Regions from separate parts of the Exiguobacterium sp. SH0S7 genome, predicted to be linked through region 1. Evidence: riboswitches for the same ligand, from Rfam matches in the RefSeq annotation. Region 1 holds a riboswitch; the other holds the start of a gene.
The links. A riboswitch is a leader RNA that binds a small molecule or an ion and turns the genes downstream of it on or off. The one in region 1 is predicted to bind S-adenosylmethionine.
Positions count from the first base shown of each region.

Region 2: linked by a shared signal. The riboswitch ahead of msrA (peptide-methionine (S)-S-oxide reductase MsrA) and the one ahead of metK (methionine adenosyltransferase) in region 1 are both predicted to bind S-adenosylmethionine.

Region 1 covers NZ_SJVA01000001.1:475,710-487,787, reverse strand. Annotated here, with positions in the region: gene EVJ22_RS02535 (Gfo/Idh/MocA family protein) at 1-128, shown strand, start outside; gene EVJ22_RS02530 (iron-containing alcohol dehydrogenase) at 197-1,360, shown strand; gene EVJ22_RS02525 (glucose-6-phosphate isomerase) at 1,467-2,819, shown strand; gene ytkD (RNA deprotection pyrophosphohydrolase) at 2,918-3,391, shown strand; gene EVJ22_RS02515 (alpha/beta hydrolase family protein) at 3,372-4,130, shown strand; gene pckA (phosphoenolpyruvate carboxykinase (ATP)) at 4,164-5,735, opposite strand; SAM riboswitch class I at 6,053-6,172, shown strand; gene metK (methionine adenosyltransferase) at 6,304-7,512, shown strand; gene EVJ22_RS02500 (YtxH domain-containing protein) at 7,554-8,051, opposite strand; gene EVJ22_RS02495 (GNAT family N-acetyltransferase) at 8,216-8,686, shown strand; gene EVJ22_RS02490 (alpha/beta fold hydrolase) at 8,776-9,492, shown strand; gene mnmM (tRNA 5-(aminomethyl)-2-thiouridylate-methyltransferase MnmM) at 9,524-10,093, opposite strand; gene mnmL (tRNA modification radical SAM protein MnmL/YtqA) at 10,047-11,030, opposite strand; gene EVJ22_RS02475 (MDR family MFS transporter) at 11,201-12,078, shown strand, end outside.
Region 2 covers NZ_SJVA01000001.1:104,205-116,282, forward strand. Annotated here, with positions in the region: gene EVJ22_RS00560 (hypothetical protein) at 1-223, opposite strand, end outside; gene EVJ22_RS00565 (SMP-30/gluconolactonase/LRE family protein) at 236-1,117, opposite strand; gene rlmN (dual-specificity RNA methyltransferase RlmN) at 1,281-2,342, opposite strand; gene EVJ22_RS00575 (amidase family protein) at 2,435-3,844, opposite strand; gene EVJ22_RS15525 (hypothetical protein) at 3,965-4,126, shown strand; SAM riboswitch class I at 4,171-4,270, shown strand; gene msrA (peptide-methionine (S)-S-oxide reductase MsrA) at 4,333-4,851, shown strand; gene EVJ22_RS00585 (GRP family sugar transporter) at 4,882-5,745, opposite strand; tRNA gene EVJ22_RS00590 (tRNA-Ala) at 5,890-5,962, shown strand; gene EVJ22_RS00595 (four-helix bundle copper-binding protein) at 6,078-6,410, shown strand; gene EVJ22_RS00600 (3'-5' exonuclease) at 6,478-7,044, shown strand; gene EVJ22_RS00605 (bifunctional glycosyltransferase family 2/GtrA family protein) at 7,072-8,133, opposite strand; gene EVJ22_RS00610 (sodium:calcium antiporter) at 8,244-9,233, opposite strand; gene EVJ22_RS00615 (HD domain-containing protein) at 9,447-10,295, opposite strand; gene EVJ22_RS00620 (SDR family NAD(P)-dependent oxidoreductase) at 10,411-11,115, opposite strand; gene EVJ22_RS00625 (glycerol-3-phosphate responsive antiterminator) at 11,154-11,711, opposite strand; gene EVJ22_RS00630 (GNAT family N-acetyltransferase) at 11,832-12,078, shown strand, end outside.

The sequences.
Region 1 (12,078 bases):
TAGACGATCCGTACGCGACACAGATTCGCTCCTTCCTTGAGGCGTGTCGGCGTGAGCCGTCATACGAGCAGGCCGAACAGGCGGTCCTGCTTCATCAAATCATCGACCGCATATACAGTCAGGGCTAATCACTTTTCAATCCAGAAAAACAGGGTATATAGTGTAGGTGTTACATATTTTTGAAGGAGGATGACTTATGCACAACTTTGAATACAAAAACCCAACGAAATTGATCTTCGGGACGCATCAGATCGAGAAGCTCACAGGGGAGCTCAAAGCGCTTGACGCGAAGAAAGTGATGCTCGTCTATGGAGGCGGGAGCATCAAGAAGAACGGGACGTATGAGGAAGTCGTTGCTGAATTAAATAAAGCGGACATCGAGTTCGTCGACTTCTCAGGTGTCGAACCGAACCCGCGGATCGAAACGGTGAGACGTGCGGTCACGAAAGCACGCGAAGAAGGCATCGACGCCTTGCTCGCGGTCGGCGGCGGTTCAGTCATCGATTGCACGAAATTGATCTCGGCAGCGATTCCGTATGACGGCGACGCATGGGACATCGTCCTCCGTGACCATATCCCGACTGAAGCGGTACCGTTCGGAACGGTTCTCACGCTCGCGGCGACAGGTTCTGAGATGAACTCCGGTTCGGTCATCACGAACTGGGAGACGCAAGAGAAATATGGTTGGGGCCACCCGCTCGTCTATCCGACGTTCTCGATCCTCGACCCGCGCTATACTGTGTCGGTGCCGAAAGACCAAACGATCTATGGCATCGTCGACATGATGAGCCATTGTTTCGAGCAGTACTTCCACCCGAACCACGCTCCGGTTCAAGAGCGGATGACTGAAGGCGTCTTGAAAGCGGTCGTCGAGTCGGCACCGAAGCTCGTCGACGACTTAGAGAACGTCGACTTGCGTGCCATCATCTTGTTCGCAGGCACGATCGCCTTGAACGGGGTCTTGCAGATGGGCGCTTCTGGCGACTGGGCGTCGCACAACATCGAGCACGCCGTTTCGGCTGTCCATGACATCCCGCACGCAGGCGGCCTCGCCATCCTCTTCCCACGCTGGATGGAGCACGTCCTTGAAGAAGACAACGCGGCACGGTTCGCACGACTCGGGACAGAAGTGTTCGACGTCGAACCGGGTGCGACAGACCTTGAGACGGCAAAGCGTACGATTACAGCGGTTCGTGCTTTCTTCGACCAACTTGGTGCGCCAAGTTCACTCCGTGACTATGAGATCGACGAATCGACGTTTGAGGCGATCCTTGATTCAGCGATGAAACGTGGAGCGTTCGGACGTTTCCGTACACTCGAACGCGAAGACGTGGCTGCGATTCTTGAATTGAGCAAATAAGGCGATTTGATGCCTATTTTGCAATAATGATTGAACGAATCCGTCGTTTCCGTTTATGATGAGTCATGTATGGCTCTTAGATGAGCGATTTAAAGGAGGAAATGCCATGTCAACAGTACGTTTCGATTATTCTAACGCCCTGTCTTTCGTCGGGGAACACGAAGTCGATCAAATGCAAGAAACGGTGAAAGCACTCCATTCGGTCATCCACGACCGGAGCGGTGCCGGCAGCGATTTTCTAGGCTGGGTCGACCTTCCAACGAATTTTGATACGGATGAGTTCGCACGCATCAAAGCGGCCGCTGAACGAATCCGCGACAACTCGGACGTCCTCGTCGTCGTCGGAATCGGTGGGTCGTATCTCGGCGCTCGTGCAGCCATCGAGATGCTTCAACATTCATTCTTCAACGTATTGTCAAAAGAGGAGCGTAACGCCCCGCAAGTCTTCTTCGCGGGCCACAACATCTCGTCAACGTACATGACGGAGTTGCTTCAAGTACTCGAAGGCAAAGAAGTCTCAGTCAACGTCATCTCAAAATCGGGAACGACGACAGAGCCGGCAATTGCTTTCCGTGTCCTCAAGCAGTTCATGGAAGAGAAGTACGGCCAAGATGGCGCACGCGAGCGCATTTATGCGACGACAGACCGTGCCCGTGGCGCTTTGAAGACGCTCGCTGATGCAGAAGGTTACGAGACGTTCGTCATTCCGGACGATGTCGGTGGACGGTTCTCTGTCCTCACACCAGTCGGTTTGCTTCCAATCGCGGCGGCAGGCATCGATATCGATGCCCTCATGGAAGGTGCGCGAGACGCGGAAAATGCCTACAGTTCACCTGAACTTTCAGAGAACGAGGCGTATCAGTACGCGGTCGTCCGTAACGCCATGTATGCGAAAGGTAAATCAATCGAACTTCTCGTCAACTACGAGCCGGCACTCCACTACGTATCAGAGTGGTGGAAACAGCTTTACGGCGAGTCGGAAGGCAAAGACAACAAAGGGATCTTCCCGGCGGCTGTTGACTTCTCGACTGACCTCCACTCGATGGGACAATACATCCAAGAAGGTCGCCGCGACTTGTTCGAGACGGTCATCCGTGTCACGAACGTCCGTCACGCGTTGAACGTCCCGGAAGACGCACAAGACCTCGACGGCTTGAACTTCCTTGCCGGTGAGACGATTCAATTCGTCAACGACAAGGCGGCAGAAGGAACGCTCCTCGCCCACACGGACGGAAACGTGCCGAACCTCGTCGTCGAATTGCCAGAGATGACGCCATATCATCTCGGATACTTGTTCTACTTCTTCGAGAAGGCGTGCGCGATGAGCGGCTACATTCTCGGAGTCAACCCGTTCAACCAGCCAGGTGTTGAAGCATATAAAGCGAACATGTTCGCGTTGCTTGGAAAACCAGGTTATGAAGAACAAAAAGCTGAGCTTGAAAAGCGCTTAAACCAATGATTTGTTGTAGGTCCGCCTCGGCGGGCCTATTTTTTTGTTTGAAACTAGCGTGAGACAAGGTAAAGTGAGAGTAGACACGGGAAAGAAAGGGATGGACTATGTTGACATTCACGGACTACTATCACAATAAAGTCGAGTTGAGCTTCGAGCACTATCCGTTTTCGGATACGCCGCTGCACGTCTGGGTCGTCGCCCGCTATGCGGACAAATGGGTGCTCACGAAGCACAAGCAGCGCGGACTCGAATTTCCGGGAGGGAAAGTCGAACCCGGCGAACACGAGGACGACGCGGCGATTCGGGAAGTGTACGAGGAGACGGGAGGCGTCGTCAAGACACTCCATTATTTAGGGCAGTACCGGGTGCTCGGGCGTGGCGACACCGTCATCAAAAATATTTATTTTGCGGAGATCGAGCGGTTCGAGGATCATCCGGCCGTCGATGAGACCGACGGGGCCGTCTTGTTGGACACGTTACCGACGAACCTGCTCCGTAACGGCCGCTACAGTTTCATGATGAAAGATAAAGTGTTGCCCGAGACGATGAAAGTACTCCATGACAAAAAGTTGGTTTGATCGCGTCGACGTCCTGCCTCCTTATGCGGGATATCCCGTGCATCGAGGTTGGTACGAGACGAGTGACGGGGAAGAAGTCGTCGCCTACACGATCACGCCAAAACGTCCGAACGGCCAGGTGCTGTTTTATTTACGAGGCGGCACTGGGAGGATCGGTGACGTCCGGTTGCCTCGGCTGATGCAGTTCGCGGCGAAAGGGTTCCATGTCGTGGCGCCGGTCTATCGCGGGAACCACGGAGGGACCGGGAAAGAGGATTTCGGAGGCGCCGATTTAGAGGACGTCGTGTCTCTGTATGACCGCGTTAGCCGGACGCACCAGACGATCCACGCCCTCGGCTTTTCCCGTGGCGGCATGATGGCGTTGTCGCTCGCATCAAAACGTCCCGTCACGTCGGTTACATCGTGGGCGGGTGTGACGAATTTGGAGTGGACGTATGAAGAACAGCGTTCGATGCGGAAGATGTTGCGCCGGATGACCGGGGGGGACCCGGAGACGGTCCATGAGGCGTATGTCGAACGGTCTCCGCTCTTCAAAGACTGGCAGGCGCCGACGCTACTCATCCATGGGACGGACGACGAGCAAGTCCGGCTTCGTCATGCGACCGCCCTCGCTGACAAGATCGGTTCGCAAGCAGAGCTTTGGATCTTGCCGTTCGCCCATCAGCTCCCGTTCTGGGAAAAGTGGAAGACGACGGACCGAGCGATGGATTGGATGTTGGCGCTTGCGACAAAAAAATGACTAGTACCCGAGCGGGGTACTAGTCATTTTGAGTTAAAAGACGATTGGCCCGGCCGCGATGACTTTCTCACTCGCTTTCGTGAATCGTTTAAAGTTTTGTTGGAACTTCAAGGCGAGCGCTCGCGCTTCGACATCGTAATGAGCGGCATCTTTCCAAGTGTCACGTGGGTTGAGCACGTCTTGTGGGACGCCGTCGATATGGACCGGGATGTCGACGTTGAAGATGTCGTGCTTCACAGTGTCGACGTCACGCAATTGACCGTTGATCGCGGCGTTCACCATGGCCCGTGTGTAGCTGAGCTTCATACGCGAACCTTCACCGTAAGCTCCGCCGGTCCAACCCGTGTTGACGAGATAGACGTCGACGTTATGCTGTTCGATCAACTTGCCGAGCATGTCGGCGTATCGTTCCGGGGCGAGCGGCAAGAACGGTGAGCCGAAGCAAGTCGAGAACGTTGCTTGTGGCTCGGTCACGCCGCGCTCCGTCCCGGCTAGTTTTGACGTGTAGCCTGATAGGAAGTGATACATCGCTTGCTCTTTCGTCAACTTGCTGATCGGCGGGAGCACCCCGTAAGCATCGGCCGTCAAGAAGACGATCGTGTTCGGGTGGCCGGCCCGTGAAGGGAGCATCGCGTTATCGATAAATTGAATCGGGTAAGCTGCTCGCGTGTTCTCGGTGAGCGAGATGTTTTTGTAGTCTGCTGAGCGGTCTTCGTTCAAGACGACGTTTTCAATCAACGAGCCGAAACGGATGGCGTCATAAATTTGCGGCTCGTTCTCACGCGATAAGTTGATTGTCTTGGCGTAGCAACCGCCTTCGATGTTGAAGATGCCGTCTGGTGACCAACCGTGTTCATCGTCACCGATGAGATGACGTTCCGTATCGGCCGAAAGCGTTGTCTTGCCCGTTCCCGATAGTCCGAAAAAGAGCGCCGTCTCCCCGGCGTCCGAGACGTTAGCCGAGCAATGCATCGACAAGACGTGCTGTTCAGGTAATAGGAAGTTCATGACCGAGAAGATTGATTTTTTGATTTCGCCGCCGTATTCTGTTCCCCCGATCAGAATGGTACGCTTGGCGAACGAAACGAGGATAAACGTCTCTGAGTTCGTCCCGTCAACTGTTGGGTCGGCTTTGTAGCTCGGCGCATAAATGACCGTGAACGGGTCAAACGCACCGGCTGTCGGCCACTCACGCAAGAACAACTGCTTCGCGAACAAGCTGTGCCATGCGTACTCGGTGATGGCGCGTACCGGTAACGTGTAGTGCTCATCTGCTCCAGCCGAAGCTTCGAGATAATACAGCTTCTGTTTCGTCTCGAGATGGGTGAGGACTTTGTCGAGAAGAGCGGTAAATTTTTCTTCTGCGATCGGCTGATTGACCGGACCCCAATCTACTAACGAGTTGCTGACTTCATCTTGGACGACGAATTTGTCTTTCGGTGACCGCCCTGTGAATTTCCCTGTACTGACCGATAAAGCCCCGTCTTTCGTCAGTACGCCTTCACCGTTACGAATGGCTTCTTCCACCAATTCTGGAACGGTTAAGTTCCGTAATACATCGGCACCCTTAATTAATTCTTCGATTTTCAGGAGCGTAGTCGCCATCCTGAATCCCACCTTTCCCCTAAATAGATGTGGATGAAATCCGCATACTTCCGCGTTTAATTAGTATGACATTTTTATTATATGTGACACACTAATCAAAAACAAGCATTTCTTTACCCTTTAAAGTAAGCGCTTTCTTACAAGGACATTCTAACATATTCTGTATAAGCGGGGAGTGAAAAAACGGAAACCGTCAAAAAAATGTTTGATATTTCACAAACATAAATGATTTCCGTGATTACGAAGAAATTTACAAATTAAGCAGATACGCTTGACAGAACGGTATGGCATTTATATGATGGTGTTCGTAACGGATACTCTTATTCTGAGCGGTGGAGGGAACAAGGCCCTACGAAGCCCAGCAACCGTCCGATCCTGTAGTCTTTTTCGGAAAAGGTGCTATCCTGAAGCGAAGCGACAGCTTCGAACGATAAGAGGGTAAGGAAGAACGATTCAACCTTTCCCATTGAACGTGGCGAAAGGTTTTTTTCATTACCGTCCCAAAGCAACGCGTAAGGGGAACGAGTACCGTCCACACATCACCCTTATTAATAGGAGGTTTTTCGAAATGTCAAACTTGAACCGTCGACTTTTCACTTCGGAGTCCGTCACTGAAGGACATCCGGATAAAATTTGTGACCAAATCTCAGATGCGATTTTGGATGCAATTTTGGCTGAAGATCCAAACGCCCGCGTTGCGGCTGAGACGTCTGTCACGACAGGTCTCGTGCTCGTAGCTGGTGAAATCACGACATCGACTTACGTGGATATCCCGAAAGTTGTACGTGAAACTGTTCGTGAGATCGGCTACACGCGTGCCAAATATGGTTTTGACGCTGAGACTTGTGCTGTACTCACAGCAATCGACGAGCAGTCGGCAGACATCGCCCTCGGTGTCGACCAAGCGCTCGAAGCTCGTGAAGGTCAAATGACTGACGAAGAGATCGATGCGATCGGTGCCGGTGACCAAGGCCTCATGTTCGGTTATGCAACGAACGAGACACCTGAACTCATGCCGCTCCCGATCTCACTTGCTCACAAATTGTCACGTCGCTTGGCAGAAGTTCGCAAAAACGGAACGCTCGCTTACCTTCGTCCAGACGGTAAGACACAAGTAACTGTCGAATACGACCAAGACAACAACCCGGTCCGTATCGATACGATCGTCATCTCGACACAACATGCAGAAGACATCACGCTCGAGCAAATCCAAGCGGACCTTAAAGAACACGTGATCGAAGCAGTCATCCCGGCTGAACTCATCGACGCCGAGACAAAATACTTCATCAACCCGACTGGCCGTTTCGTCATCGGTGGACCACAAGGTGATGCAGGTCTCACAGGACGTAAAATCATCGTCGACACATACGGTGGATACGCTCGCCACGGCGGTGGTGCGTTCTCAGGTAAAGATCCTACCAAAGTTGACCGTTCGGCAGCATACGCGGCCCGCTACGTGGCGAAAAACCTCGTGGCAGCTGGACTTGCTGACAAAGCGGAAGTTCAACTTGCATACGCGATCGGTGTCGCACACCCGGTTTCAATCGCGGTGGACACGTTCGGCACTGGTAAATTGAGCGAGACTGAACTCGTTGAACTCATCCGTGAGAACTTCGACCTTCGTCCGGCCGGCATCATCAAGATGCTCGACCTTCGTCGCCCGATCTACAGACAGACAGCAGCTTACGGACACTTTGGCCGCACAGACGTTGAACTCCCATGGGAGCAGACGGACAAAGCGGCAGTTCTTGAAGAAGGCGCAAAACGTTTCGCATAAGCAATAAAAAAACGACCTTTCGCGAGAAAGGTCGTTTTTTATTATGCTTGTGGTTTATTTTCGTTCGTAGTGTTCTCGTTGCCGAGTGCCGTATCTTTCGCCTCGACGACTTTCTCACCAATATCTTGTAAATCTGATTTTGCTTCCTGGGCCGTCTCGACGACTTTGTTCACGTCTTCTTTGACCGTGTCGACTTCACCGACAACTTTTTCATAGACGTTTTGCACATCGGTCGACACTTCTTGAATCATACCTGACGCCGACTTCACTTGCTCGATGACTTGAGACGCTTTACCGGCCGGATCTTCTTTGATCGTGTCGACGAGACCGCCGACAGACGACTTCGCATTCGTGAGCGACTGTTTCGTCGTCTCACGGTTCGACGAGCTAAGTAGGGCGATCAGACCACCGACGAGCGCACCGAGAAGCATCCCGGTCACGACATTGATTTTAGGACCACCCGAGTTGGTTTGGTCGAATTGGCGATTCGGGTTGTTAGCGTTAGCTGCATGTGGATCGTTTTGTAATGTTGGTTCCATATCTAAACACTCCTTTGTAAGTTGGCATTGGTACTCATATACCCTAGTTAAAATAGAAAATAACGTTCTGCTTTATTTCGACACGAAAAAGTAATAGAAGGGCAGGATATTTTTTACGTGATGGGGAATGATAGTACTAGATTGGCCAAAAGGGGGAAGCTGTTATGAAGATGCGGGAAGCCGTACCAGAAGATGCCGCCACGATTCGAGATATCGCACTTGCGACCATCAGTGTGACAGATGACGTTCGGTCTAAGGTGATGGAGCGCGCCTATCAACAAGAAGAGATCGTCCGGGCCATCGGTTCGAGTGAAGAAGCGAAAGAACAGTTGTTCATCGTCGGTGAGGCCGAAGGAGACGTCATCGGGTTTTACCATGCGATCGACCGCGGTGATACGTGGGAAGTGCTTCGTCTCTATCTTCATCCGGCTCACCATCGCCAAGGACTTGGGGCGGAACTGCTGACGCATCTCCAAGAGCGGAAGGCGCAGCCGATCGAGCTATACGTCGAGAGTTCGAACGAGCAGGCGATCGCGTTCTTAAGCCACCAAGCGTTCACCGAACTGAACCGAATTCAAGAAGAAGTGTACGATCAACCGATGGAGCTCATCCATTTGCGTTACGACCCACGCTAAGACTCCAGACGGATTTTCTTTCAAACATCAGTCAGCGGCTGATGTTTTTTGTTAGAATTGATGAGACATACTAATAATGAGGTGACAGCATGACATATGAAGAAGAATCACGAAAAGGGGTCATCGTGATCGTTTACCCGCTGCAGTTCACGTCCCGGCTCAGCGAAGCATTTTTGCAGCGACTCAGTGTCGACTATGAGGTGCTCGTCGTGACCGGACAGACGGTCGGACTAACGGCAGAAGACCATAAACAACTGATCAAGAACACGCTACGGGAAGCGAGTCAGTCCAAACTACCGATTCACGTCATCGCCTTCAGTCTCGGGGCGCTCTTGACGAACCGCCTTCTGCAAGAGTACGACGTACCGCTCGGGAGTTTGACATACATCTCCCCGCTCTTTGATTGGCATTCATCCCGCCAAATCGGCGGGCTCAAGCAAGTCGTCGCCAGTGCGGTCGACCGGTTCCGCCCCGATTTGCCGCTCAGTATGATGACGTTCACTGGCGGCGGGGAAGAGTCATCTCGTTTCGGCGAGATCACGTACGCGCAGTACCGCGAAATCGAAGAAGAGATCGTCGAGCATCAAGAGGAGAAGAAACATTTACCTCGCTTACCGCTCGCTTGCTTCTACGCGCCGGACGATCGTTTCGCCGATGTGAAGCTGACGTTGAACGTCTGCCGCAAAATCGGCGGCGATCAAGTCTACATCCGTCGGCTCGAAGGGTTCCCGCACTTTGGCTATGAACGGTTGAACACGAAGTTCGCGGAGACGCTGTTAACGTTTTATGAATTGATTCGGGAATAAATAACAGGCGACTCGCGTGAGTCGCCTGTTATTATGCCCGTTTTTCGATTGCCACGATGAATGGCGGATGATTGATTTGGTTGACGAAACCGTAACGGAGGACGCCGGCTCGTTTTTGGTCGAGTGACTCGACGAACGTGAGCACTTCGTCCCGCTCGACTTTCCCGCTCTCATGGCCGTGGTAGATGACGACGACGATGACACCGCCGACGGCCATCACGTCGAGCAATTGCTCGAGGGCGTCGATCGTCGTGTTGCCGGTCGTTGTGATCGACTTGTCGCTCCCGGGCAAGTAGCCGAGATTGAAGACGGCCGCCGTGATCGGGCGGGTTTCATCCGCGACGACCGCCTTGACCGTGTCGTGGCTGTCGTGGACGACCGAGACACGATCAAGCAGATCGGCGGCGGTGATGCGGTCTGTCGTCGCCTTGACTGCCGCCTCTTGGACGTCAAACGCGTAGACGTGGCCGCTGCCGACTCGTTCTGCTAGAAACAATGTATCGTGTCCGTTGCCGGCCGTCATATCGATGGCGACGGCACCGTCTGTAACGTGTTCACTTAATAGATGCTTCGCGAACGGTAAAACTCTCATTAATCCCATAGATCTCATCCTTCTTTTTTCCTTGGAAGGAATCACGACGTTCCAACTCGGCGTTGATGGCGTTCAAGACGGCCATTTTGTGCCGGCTCCACGTCGGTCCGATCAATAAGTCGGGTGGACCGTCGCCCGTCAATCGATGAATCACGATCTCAGGCGGTAAGTACTCGAGCTGATCGCAGACGAGCGAGACGTATGTCGTCTCGTCCATGAGTTCGAGCAGCCCTAACTCGTATTGTCTGGCGAGCGGCGTCTGTTTTAAGACGTGGAGCAAATGGATCTTGATTCCTTGTATATCCATTTTAGCAACTTCTCGGGCCGTGTCGAGCATCATGTCTGGCGTTTCACCGGGAAGCCCGTTGATGATATGGACACAGACGGAAATGTTCCGGCTCCGCAGTTTCGCGAGACCATCGAGGAACGTCTTATAGTCGTGGCCCCGGTTGATCTTTTTCGCGGTTGAGTCATGGATCGTCTGCAGGCCGAGTTCGACCGTGAGCGACGTCCGCTCGTTCAACTCAGCGAGATAGTCGACGACGTCGTCTGGCAGACAGTCGGGTCGTGTCGCGATCGCGAGTCCGACGACGCCTTCTTCTGCGAGTGCCGGTTCGAACAGCTCACGCAAGCGCTCTACGGGTGCGTACGTGTTGCTGAACGCTTGGAAGTAGGCGATATACAACGCCTGCTTCCATTTCCGATGCAGACGGGCCGTGCCCTCGGCGAACTGGACCGGGATCGGATCACAGGCGTTGCCGGCAAAATCGCCGCTGCCGTCATCCGAACAGAACGTGCAGCCGCCTTTTGAGACGAGGCCGTCGCGGTTCGGACACGTGAAGCCGCCATCGAGCGGGACTTTGAACACTTTCTCGCCGAATTCGCGACGATACGCTTCATTTAATTTGTGGAATCTAGCTTGGCTAAACGGATTATTCAATGCTATCCTCTCCTTCCTTGCTCATGCTATCACAAGGTGGAGCTTGCTTTACTTCATAATAAGTAATTTTTCTTGACAGTTATGTAGCGTTCCGTTAGCTTGGAGAAGGACTCATCACAGATTCGGCCGTCGTGCCGGATTTTTTATCGTTTAAAGGAATGAAAGGAGTAACGGGTATGAACAATAAAATGCCGATTTCGGTATGGATTCTAGTCATTGCGATGGCGCTCAACACAACGGCGGCGTCTTTTTTATGGCCATTTAACACACTCTATATTAATGGATATTTAGGCGAGTCGATGACGCTCGCAGGTATTGCGCTGCTCGTCAACTCGGCGCTCGCGATCGCTGGTAACTATATCGGCGGGACGTTGTTCGACCGCATCGGCGGGAAGCGGACGCTCGTCATCTCGGTCGGGCTGTTGCTCGCGAGCTCGCTCGGCTTCTTATTGTTCCATGCCACGTTCTTCGGGTATTTGGCTTGGCTCGGTTTGATCGGGTTCTCGGGAGGTCTCGTCTTTCCGACCGTATACGCGTTTGCCGGTTTGATCTGGCCTGAAGGCGGTCGACGCTCGTTCAACGCGATCTACGTCGCCCAAAACGTCGGTGTCGCCCTCGGGACGGCGATGAGCGGTCAGATCGCGCGTATCAACATCGAGTGGATCTTCTATGCGAACTTCTTCTTGTCGGTCCTTTTCGTCGTTGTGCTGTTGTTCGGCCTGCGCTACTTAAAAAACCCGGGTCGTCCAATCGTCCAGTCTCAGCTCGAGGCCGCGGCGACGACGCTCTCTGGTGCGACGATGAAATCGATGTGGTTTGTCGCCATCGGTTATGCCGCACTCTGGTTCGTCTACGTCCAGTGGCAAGGAACGATTGCCGTCCATTCGAAAGACCTCGGTGTGACGATCAGCCAATATTCATTGCTGTGGACGGTCAACGGGGCGTTGATCGTGTTCGCCCAACCGCTCCTTAACCGGGCGCTGCGCTACTTTGAAGACGATTTGAAGCGCCAACTCGTCGTCGGTGCTGTCATTTTCCTCGCTGCTTTCATCAT
Region 2 (12,078 bases), 370 kb from region 1:
TGTTCGCCTGCCACTCGGCCCGGTAAATCGAATCGAGTTGCGTCAATCCGACCTCGTCATCATCCTTATCGGCATCCACACTCGGCGTCTCGTCCCACTTTGGTTCAAGATACGTATGGTCTTCTTTCCGGGCCCGGTCGTCCAATATCTTTTGAATCCCGACCCGAGCCACCGCCGCTAGTGCCAATCCGATTCCCGCTCGCACGAGCAATCGCTTCACCATAGCCGTCCCTCCTTAACGTCCAAACCGATAAAGTGGCATCCCTTTCACGTCCGTATCGATCTTGAAGACCGAACCCGCATCCGGATGAGCGGCGAGCGCCTCGTCGTCCATGCCTTCGCGCGCCGTCGTGATCGCCAATTGTTTTAAGTCATCCCCGATAAAACTACACGACGTGACGTTCGGCGCCGGGACGATGACTTCAAGCACTTTTTCACCCGTCTCCGGATTCCACCGCGTGACGCGCCCGCCTGCAAAGTGGGCAATCCATAAAAAGCCGTCTTCATCCGACGTCATGCCGTCCGGGAACCCGTCCTCATTCTTGAAATCAATGACGACCTCACCTTCCCCGAGCGTGCCCGTTTTCAAATCGAACGGGAACTTGCGAACCGTCTCGGTCGGCGTATCGATATGGTAAAACGACGTATGGTCAGGTGACCACGTCAACCCGTTCGATAACGTCAATCCGCTCAACATGACCTCGGTCGTGCCGTCGCGGTTCAAGCGGAACAACGTCGCCTGCTCAGACTCGTCTTTTAAGTGGAGCGTCCCGGCGAAGACACGACCGTACGGGTCGGCTTTCCCATCGTTGAAGCGAAGGACACCCTCCGGGTCATCAAGTTCGACGAGTTTATCGAGTTGTTTCGACGTTTCATCCCACTCATAGATACCATCCTTCAATCCGACGATCACGCCGTCGGTCACTTTAGGGACGACAAACCCGACCTGCTGTCCCATATCAAACGAAGATAATTCATCTTCTTTCTCATCGTACCACCAGAGCGCGTGCCCTTCGATATCGACCCAGTAGAACCGCTTCAGTTCAGCGTCCCAGCAAGGCCCTTCCCCGAGCGTGTTTCTGACTCGAATCCATAACGTAGCGTTTACTGTCTCCATTGAATTGCCTCCACTCTCTGCTTTGATATCAAAAGACTATTCCCTGAGGGGGTAAGGACTATTCATCATTCACAAAAATGTTTAAAGATATTTCTCGTCTGACGCATTATACGCCCGGGCACGATAAAAACGCTCCGAATCGAAACCGATCCGGAGCGCTCGTTTATTTGGCGCCTTCGACGTTCATTTGTTTACTGCGTAATTGGCCGCACGCCGCATCGATATCGGTCCCGTGCTCGAGACGCACGCCCGTATTGATGCCCCGTTTTTTCAAGACGTCGTAAAACGCCATGATGTCCTCGGTCGTACTCCGTTCGTACTGGATGTGCTCGTTGACCGGGTTGTATGGGATCAAATTGACGTAAGACTTGTCTTTGATGTCATCGATCAACGCCGCGAGTTCTTCGGCATGTTCTGGCAAGTCGTTCACTTTCGAGAGCAAGATGTACTCGAACGTGATCCGTTTATTCGTCTTCTCAACGTAGTAGCGGATTGCCGGCATCAGTTTATCGAGCGGGAACGCCCGGTTGATCTTCATGATTCTCGTCCGCAGCGCATCGTTCGGCGCGTGCAGAGAGAGGGCCAAGTTGATGCGCAGGTCAAGGTCAGCGAACTTGTAGATCTTGTCGGCGAGCCCACTCGTCGAGACGTTGATTTTACGAGGAGCGATCGCGAGACCGCGCTCGTCTTTGACGACACGGAGGAAGTCGACCAAGTTATCAAAGTTATCGAACGGCTCCCCGATTCCCATGACGACGATGTGGCTGACGCGGTCATCTTCACCGACCTCGTCTAAATAGTGTTGAACGGTCATGATCTGTTCGACGACCTCGCCCGCCGTCAAGTCGCGTGTTTTTTTCAAGAGGCCGCTCGCACAGAAACTACAGCCGATGTTGCACCCGACTTGTGTCGTCACACAGACGGAACGTCCATACTTATGGCGCATGAGCACCGTTTCGATATAATGCCCGTCGTGCAGTTTAAGTAAGAATTTGACCGTGCCGTCACCCGCTTCTTGTTTGACGAACAGTTCTTGTGTCGTCAGCGCATAGTTCGCCTCAAGCTGTTCGCGAACTTCGGGACGAACCGCGATCTCGTCGAGCCGTCTGACACGGTCGATGTAAAGCGAGTCCCATATTTGTCTGGCGTGGTAGGCACTGTATCCCCAAGATACGCAAGCGTCCGACAGCTGATCAAATGTCAGCCCATATATAGATGATTTCATTGTAATCTGTCCTTTCTTCAATCCGCATACGTACCATTGTAGCGGACGTGAGCGACAGGTGCAACGTTCTTACATAGGCGGGATCGGACGCGTCACGTGGCGTTCGAACGCGTAGGCGGGATCGGACGCGTCACGTGGCGTTCGAACGCGTAGGCGATACGGATGAGGTCTCGTTCCGCATAGCTCGTACCCGTGAATGACAGCCCGAAAGGTGCCCCGCTCTGTTTGAGCTTGTATGGGATCGTGACCGTCGGGTGCCCTGCCTTCGCCGCCATATCGTAATTCAAGTCGTGTGGCAACGCCAGGGCGTGAAGCGTTTGTTCCATCAATAAACGATCGAGGCCGTCCGTTTTCGCGTGCCGGACGTCGGCTAAGCGTCGCTCGAGGTAGCTCGACTCGGTCAAACGCCCTGATAACTGATTCGCTTTCTCGAACGTAACTTGTCCGTGCGGGATCGTTTCCGGGTGAAGCTTGTTCCAGTCCATCAAGTCCTTGAGCGTTTCATACGGGAGCGCTGTCGTCGCCAAATACGCCTCGATCCCGAGCTTGAACTCATGGTAGAGGACGTCGCCTTGGTCAAGTCCGTCGTTTGACGGCAGGTCGACTTCGACGAGCTCGACCCCGCTCGCTTTGAGTAACGCCAGCGCCTCTTGATAGAGCGTCTGTTCTTCATCCGACAGTTCCGCCTTCACGAAACCGACGCGCATGCCGACGGCTTGACGTTCGTCGAGACACGTCCGGTACGGTGGACCGGCCGGTAGATGTGTCGTCGCCGGGTCCGAGTCGTCTTCCCCGCACATCGCTTCTAGTGCGAGCACCGCGTCGCGGAGCGTCCGCGCCATCGGACCGGCCGTATCTTGCGACCGCGAAATCGGGATGATCCCACTCCGGCTGATGAGCCCGACCGTCGGTTTGATGCCGACGATGCCGTTATGGACGCTCGGGTGGATGATCGACCCGCTCGTCTCGCTGCCGACAGCGAGCATCGTCAAGTTCGCAGCGACCGCTGACGCCGAACCCGAGCTCGAACCGCCGACGTCGAGATTGTCACCATACGGATTGAGCGTCTGGCCACCGACCCCGCTCCATCCGTTCGGCATGTCCTCCGTCAAAAAATTGGCCCATTCCGATAAGTTGGCTTTGCCGAGAATGACCGCCCCGTGCTCACGGAGGCGACGGACGAGTTCAGCGTCACGACCGGCAAAGTGATGCTCGAGCGCCACGGCGCCGGCAGTAGTCCTCATGAGTCCCGCCGTCTCGATGTTGTCCTTGAGTAAAACGGGAATACCGAGGAGTGGCAGCCGGTCTCCGCGTCGGTAGGCACGGTCAGCCGCCTCAGCCTCGAACAACGCGTCCGGGTTCACTTGGATGACCGCTTTCAGTTTATCGTTCAAGCTAGCGATCCGTGTCAAATAGTAGGCCGTCACGTCCCGGGCCGTGAACGTCCCTTCTTTATATCCGCGCTGTGCGGTCTCGATGTCTAGTTCAAATAAGTCTTGCATCCAATTCCCTCCTTATAGGCAATGTTATTCGGTATTCGCTTAATGCATCGAATCCCCTTCTTTTTATCGCCATTGGATGTGCAACTTGATACACTAGAAGAAACGTTATTGGAGGTAGCCATGTCCCGCTCTTACATCCTTGTTTTACTGTCCGTGTTCGCCCTGTTCTTTCTACAATTGTTTGGGGATGATTTGCCGTGGGCATTCCCTGCGTCCATCGCCCTCATTATCTTGATTGTTGGTGCCACGCTATTTCAACTTCGGCGCACACCAAATCGTTGACGTTTAAACGAGACAGATGATATGATGCTGTCACCAACTACATATCGATATCTTGAGTGAACGAGAGACCTGGCTCTACGACTTCACAGCAACCTGCTTCGGCAAGGTGCTACTTCCAGCAAGGCATCGCCTTGGACGATATGACAAAACGCTCATGTCGATGACATGGGCGCTTTTTTTGGAATGAACACAAGGGGGATTTTATTTTGGAAAAAGCTACATTCGCCGGCGGTTGTTTTTGGTGCATGGTGACACCGTTCGAGGAACAACCTGGAATCGAAGGCATCGTATCCGGTTATACCGGGGGACATGTCGACAACCCGACGTATGAACAAGTGAAAACCGGCACGAGCGGTCATTACGAGGTCGTCGAGATCACGTTCGATCCGGCTCAGTTCACATATGAGCGCTTGCTCGAACTGTATTGGATTCAGACGGACCCGACCGACGACGGCGGCCAGTTCCAAGACCGCGGGCAACAATATGCGCCAGCCATCTTCTATCATACGGAAGAACAACGCGTGAAAGCAGAACAGAGCCGCGACGCGCTCGCCGCGAGCGGAAAGTTCAAACAACCGATCGTGACGAAAATCTTACCGGCTGACGTCTTTTACCCGGCCGAAGACTATCATCAAGATTATCATAAAAAAAATCCGGCCCACTATAAAGCGGACCGGAAACAATCTGGCCGTGACGAGTTCATCGACCAGACGTGGACAAGCTGACAACGACGGGCCTCATGCCCGTCGTTTTTTTTAGCTCTTGGCAAGCCCTAACATGAATCCAGCGACCACGATCAGACCGATCCCCATGAAGACGAAGACGCGTTCTTTCGACGTCTTTTCTTCTTTTAACAAGTAAATGCCACCGAGTGTCGCGACGACGACGTTCAATTGGGACAGTGCGAACGACGTCGCGATGCCGACTTCTCCGCTTGAGACGAACAATCCGAAGTTCCCGATCCCCCAGGCAAGCCCGGCGAAGATGTTCTTGAACGTTTTCGGATCAAACTTTTTCACATCTTTTTCACGAAGACTGAACAAGAGCGCGGCGATGAACATCCCGAGTGACTGCGGTAGGATGGCGGTGATGCCATCCACTTCAAAGTAGTTGGTCAGGACAGCATACGTTACGTAACCGATGCTCGAAACGAGGAGCACGAGTAGCCCTTTTTTCAAAGCACTACTGCTGTCGGATTCTTTATGTTGTTGATATGACGTCATGACGGCCCCGATGATGATCAAGACGAGGGCCGAGAAGCCGAGCCATAGCTCGGTCGATGTCTTCCAGTCCCCAAGGACGATGACCCCGAACAGTGATGTCCCGACAAGCTGCATCCCTGTACTGATCGGCATCGCTTTCGAGACGCTTAAAATTTGGAACGACTGGAACTGAAGGTATTGTCCAAGCGCCCAGAACACACCTGATATGAAACCAGTCACGATCGCGAGCGTCGTGAACTCTGGCTTGAAGACGAGCGCGATGACAACCGCCATCACCATCGCGCCAATCGTCGTGCCGATTAATTGTTGAATCGGCTTGCCGCCGACAATAGATACGATAAGCGGGATACTCCCCCACATGAGTGCGGGCAGTAGCGCCAACAAAATCATCTCCATACGTTGCACCTGCTTTCTTAATATAACATCCTATCTATTTTTCCCAGCTCTAACGTCCATTAAACTTCAAAAAAATGATTTTCAAAGTTCTTTCGTTTTTCTTATTGCCAAATCATTTATTAGAATGATATAATAATTTCCAACGGGGCATTAGCTCAGCTGGGAGAGCGCCACGCTGGCAGCGTGGAGGTCAGCGGTTCGAGCCCGCTATGCTCCATTCCTTAAGTCGGTCCACTGATGTGGGCCGGCTTTTTTGTGTCCCCGCCTCGGTTTAAGTCGACACGAACCGGGTAATGATTGTAAGACATCATTTATCTTAAGGGGGACTTCCAATGAACCGAACCTCTGTCGAAGAGACGATTTTGGCCGTGATCGATTGTATCCGGGCGAGCAACCATTGCTTCTCGAAATGTTTACAAGAAGAAGACCTGCTGATGGTCTCGGAATGTATCCGGTTGACGAAAGAATGTGCCGAAGTCGCCACACTCACCTTGAACGCGCTCGAAACCGACTCGGCGTTCACAAGACCGATCGCGGCGCTCTGCGCGCAAGTGTGTGATACGTGTGCCGTCGAATGCGGGCGTCACTTGTACGACCATTGCCAACGTTGCTCTGAGGCTTGCTTGCGCTGCGCCGAGGCGTGTCGGCATCTCTCGGCCGCATGATCGCTTTACCGTCTAACCTTGTGTTAGACTTTTTTTGTACAGATTTTTAACGAAGAGAGGAACTTTTATGCCACATTCTATTCTAGCAATCGACGTCGAGACGGCCAATCGCGACAGTCGGAGCATCTGCTCTGTCGGTTGGAGTCTACTGACAGACGGTGAAGTCGTCGAGACGAACCAATTGCTCGTCAATCCTGAGGAAGACTTTGACCAAGGCAATATTCGCGTCCACGGAATTCGCCCAAGCGACGTCTGGGATGCCCCGACATTGCCCGAAGTGCTCGAACAGCTCTATCCGACATTGAACGCCGTCGACGTCGTCATAGCCCATAACGCCGCGTTTGACATGGGTGCGCTCCGTAAGGCGATCGCCAAGTACGACTTGTTCACTTTCCCGACGATTGAATACGGCTGCACCGTCAAGTTGTCCCGCAAGCTCTACCCGGGGCTACCGAACCATAAGTTGAATACGATGGCCGAGCATTTGAACGTCCCGTTCATCCACCACGATGCCGCCGAGGACGCCCGCGTCTGCGCCCTGCTCATACGCGACATGATGATCAAGACCGGGATCGCCGACGTGCGCGAGTTGCACCGCTACACGTCAGTCAAACTCGGAACGCTCGCTTATTGACGAAAGGCCCGACAGCTGTCGGGCCTTTTAGCGTTTGAAGATCCATCTTTTTTGGACGTAGTAACTCAATACGAACAATACACTGTCGACGGCGACCTTGAGGATGACCTCACCGTCCCGGAACAGCAGGAACAACACGTAGACGAGACTCGCCGACAGCGCCATCTGTACAGCGACCAGCCCAAAGTATTTCAACATCGAGCGCTTCGCTGTCGATTTGAAGACGACTTTCCGATTGACGTAATAGTTGAATAATGAGGACACGACACGCGCCAAAATCGTCGCCACGATGACATGGACTGTTTCGAACCATGGATTCAATAAGAAGATCAACAATGCGTAGACGCCGATGTCCATTAAGAATGAAGCGACTGATGATAAGGAATAGGCCAAAAACATGCGATAAATGAGAATCGAATCGATGACTGGACGAAAATGTGAGGACGCGTTCTCGTCAACGTATACCGTTTCGATCGGTGTTTGATGGATCGGTACTTGCAATCGTTTCGTGAACGTCAACATGTTCATCTCGAACTCATAGCGGTTGCCCGGAATATCGATCAGTTGCTTGACATAGCGGAGCGGAATCGCCCGCAGTCCGGTCTGTGTGTCGTTCAGACGGAGACCGCTGCCGAGCAACATGACAAATCTCGTCATTTGATTGCCGAACCGGCTCCGGAACGGAATCGCAGGCGACGAGAAATCACGACAGCCCATGATCAGATGATGCGGCCACTTCACCCCTTCATCGTACAGGTTACGGACGTCCGCCGGCAGATGTTGTCCGTCCGCATCGACGGTGATCACGCCGGTCGTCTCAGGGTACGCATCGACGATGTGGCGGAGCCCGGTCTTTAGCGCTGCGCCTTTGCCGGCATTTTGTTCATGCTCGAGCACAGTCGAAACTTCCGGCTTTACGTCATCGAACACGGCACGGCACGTATCGGCACTGCCGTCGTTCACGACGATGACATGGACGAACCCTTTGTCCTTCAACTCCCGGACCAGCGTGACGAGCGCCTGATCAGGGTTATAGGCCGGTATTAATACGACATAGTCGTCTAAACGTTCCACGGCATGCACTTGCATCGTCACCCCTCCTTCCCTCCTCTTATACCCCAGTCAGACGAAAGTGATACCGGGACAAGAAAAAAACGTGATGGCGTTATGCCATCACGTCAAATTGACGAGTTGATGATTCATCCGGTAAAGATGAGATATGAAGAAACGGCGTAGACGAACACGACGAGAATCGAAGGAATGGCGTATCTGACTTTCGATGTCACTTCTTTGCGAAGCACGCTGTACATGACCAAGATCGATAGGATCGTGATCCCGATCGCCGTGACCAAGTGCGATGCCGACACATCCGCTAAAATCGACCCGTTCTGATAAAATACGTCCGACATCGCGATGATGAGCATGTTGAAGATGTTGCTCCCTAAGATCGAGCCGAACGCCAAGTTGACGTTACCGAGTTTCAAAGCGACGAATACCGCGACCGCTTCAGGCAGCGACGTCGACGCCGCAATCAAGAAACTACCGACGAAGCTTGAGCCGAGTCCCGTGACGACAGCAATCTGGTCACCCGTGATCGACAGCGCCGTCCCGGCAGCCATGATGACGAGTGCCGCGATAACGAACCCGACGCCGGCTTGTTTCACTGAAATCGTATCCGTGACACTCGCACCGACTTCTTGCTCGACTTCTCGTTCGGCCGTCGGCTCTTGGGGGCGCTTCCCGATATAATAAATCCCAATCGCATACAAGACGGCAATTAATATCGCGTCAATGCCAATTCCTAGTACTGTATAATCAATCCGGACGATGAGCGCGACCATCGTGACGAGCGTCAACATCAATCCGAGACTGGCTGTATATAGATGGTCTCGACTCGCGTCATTGAACAATCGCTTTTGACGATAAAATAGATCGAACATTGCCAAAATGAAGATGTTGAACAAGTTCGAACCGAGCATGTTCCCGATCGCAATATCCGGGTTGTTGATCAAGACGGCGGATACGCTCGTCGTCACTTCCGGAAGTGACGTCGCACCCGCAAGCAAGACCGTCCCGACGAGCATCCCGCTCATCGTTGACTTCTCACTGATGACATCAGCGTACGTCGATAATTTTATGGCAGCATACACTGTAATCGCAGCGGCCAAAATAAAATAAATAAATACCATGTAGATTTTTCTCCCCTTTTCATGAATTCAAAAAGACCTTTTTATGGACGCCAAAAAAGCATCCATAAAAAGGTCTTGCGGACTTGGTAAGAAGCTCGATGGACCGAGTGCATACGCACCGTAATGACGACCCATCGACCACGTTCGTGGTCGCTACTCCCCTTCTCATGTTCACGACGAATATAACACGTTCAAGGTCACTTGACAATCATTTCACTTCAACAACGTGATGACGTCCTCAGACCGGAGCGCGGCCCGGTAAGATAATTCGTTGATTGCTTGCAAGATGGGAATTGACAAGTCTTGTCTAAGACCGCTGTCTTGCAGTTGGTCTTTCAACGTTTCGAGTTCAAGCCTTTCCGCTTCAGAGCCATGACGATAGCCTTCCCGCATCGACTCGTTCAACTCGTAAGCAGTTTGACAAAGCGTCGACGACTCTTGGAGCCAATCGTCTTCGTGGAACCCATGGCCGATCACATCGAACAGTTTGTTCAGCTTCTCGTCACGGTCTTCTTCGACACCGTAGAACAGCAGATTCAATTCAATCTCAAACTCTTCGATCAAACTTGTCGTCTGACTAAAAGGTTGGAGCGCGTGGAGCAGCTCATGATAGTACCAAGACTGATCACGAAGCGGTCGCTTGAACCGTCCCCACACCTGCTTGCCTTCACGCTCAATGTCGAGTCGGATCGAGCGCAGATTATGTAACTTGTCTGCCGCTAGAAGCGCAACTTCGTCATACTGGAGCGTATGCACTTTCTGAATCGTCATCCGCTTACGTTCTTCCCACGAGTGATGCTTCCCCGGTTCCGAGACGGCTTGGACTAACCGGGCGACTTCTCGTCCGAACTGTTGTTCAATCTCCTCGGCCGTCGTCAGCGTGTCTTCTAGTAAGTCATGGAGCAGTCCCGCCGCTACGACCGGAATCGGCTGCCGGTCTTCGACGAGCAACATCGAGACGGCGACCGGGTGGGTTACATACGGAATGTTTGTCCCTTTGCGAAACTGCCCGTCATGACGGACGGCCGCAAAGCGCAAAGCCTCTTCGATCAGCTGGTGCACGACGTTTCCCCCTTCAAATTTGTTTACTCACTCCTTCCTGTTATACCCATGACTAGGACTTATCACTCACTTCCGCATTTAAAATATAGGGTAATCGTCCTATCAGCCAACTTCATCAAGACTCGTAAATCATTTTCTTTGTCATTCCACCATCGACGACGAGGTTATGTCCGTTCACGAAATCGTTCATCGGATCGATCAAGTACGTAACGGCACGGACAATATCTGTCGTCGTACCGACCCGGCCCGACGGATGTTGACGGTGATCGACGTCTCGCAACGGTTCGTCGGACGTATGGATCCAACCTGGGCTGATCGCATTCACCGTGACCGGTCGAGCCGCGAGCGAGACGGCTATCGAATTCGTCAACGCGACAATCCCGCCTTTTGACGCTCCGTACGCTTCCCAGTCCGGCTCGTTTTGGTGCGCACGCGTCGAAGCGAGATTGATGATGCGTCCATACTCCGCCCCTTCGTTTAGCGTCAAAAATGCTTTTGAACAAGCAAACGTCCCGACAAGGTTGACATCGATGACGTGTTTAAACGTCTCGACGTCCAACTCTTCGATCGGGGTCTCAAGTGACGACACGCCCCCATTATTGATGAGGATATGTGCGACACCGAAGTCTTGTCCAATCTTCTTGAAAGTGTTCGACACGTCCTCATGGTTGCCTAAATCCATCTGCATGAACGTCACATCACGAAGCAACGGATCCTCTCCGATGTCGAGTCCGATGACGTGATAAGACTCCGCAAAATGATGCGCGAGCGCGTAACCGATCCCTTGACTGACTCCTGTAATGATCATTGTCTGTTTCATCGTCTATCCCTCCTCGAAATCATTTACCCGGAATGTGCTTACTTAAGTCCTGGCGCACGCCAAAGCGTTTGATCGGACGTCGTCACGACCGTCGCTCCAGCCGCGAGTGCTTGCTCAACTTCGTCAAGCGACGAAATCAAGCCGCCCGCGAACACAGGGATCCCCGTCCGTTCTTTGACGAGCCGAATGTATTTAGGGACGAGTCCCGGCAAGACCTCGATGTAATCAGGTTGCGTCCGATTGATTAACCGGTAGCTTTTTTCAAGCGAGCTTGAATCGATCAAAAATAGGCGTTGCACGGTCTTGACTTGTTTTTGTTTCGCCTTTAGGATCACATTCCCTTTCGTCGAGATGATGCCATACGGTTTATACGACTGACAAATATATTCGGTCGCGAACTCGTCGGCCTTCAATCCTTGGATCAAATCGAGATGGACGAAGACCTTTTTGCCGTGCGTCTCAAGCAACTGAAAGACCGCATCGAGACGCGATATGTGGATTTCGAGCAAGACACCGATGACGAATTCACTTTTTAGAAAAATTTCCACGTCCCGCATATCCCGAAGCGCGGGCAAAATCGATTGGTTCTCAAACATGTGCCCCCACACCCTTTCCATTTTCTTTCATTATTCGGACAAAAGCGCCGGGAAATCAAGGTTTATGAATTCAATATAGCGGGAAAATGTTTACAACTTGTGTGGAGGGGGATTCATCTTATGGTAAACGAAGTCGAGGTACGGATTGAAACACCGACACCGGAGCAACATCAACAGCTCAGGGTCAAGGCCGGAATGCCAAAGCGTTCAGACAAAGGGACAATCAAAGGACTCGCCAACACGCTATTCGGCGTGTGCCTATATAGAAACGATGAGATGGTCGGCATGGGCCGAGTCGTCGGGGATGGGGGGATGGTATTCCATCTGGCCGATATCGTCGTCGACCCGGATTGCCAAGGCCTTGGGC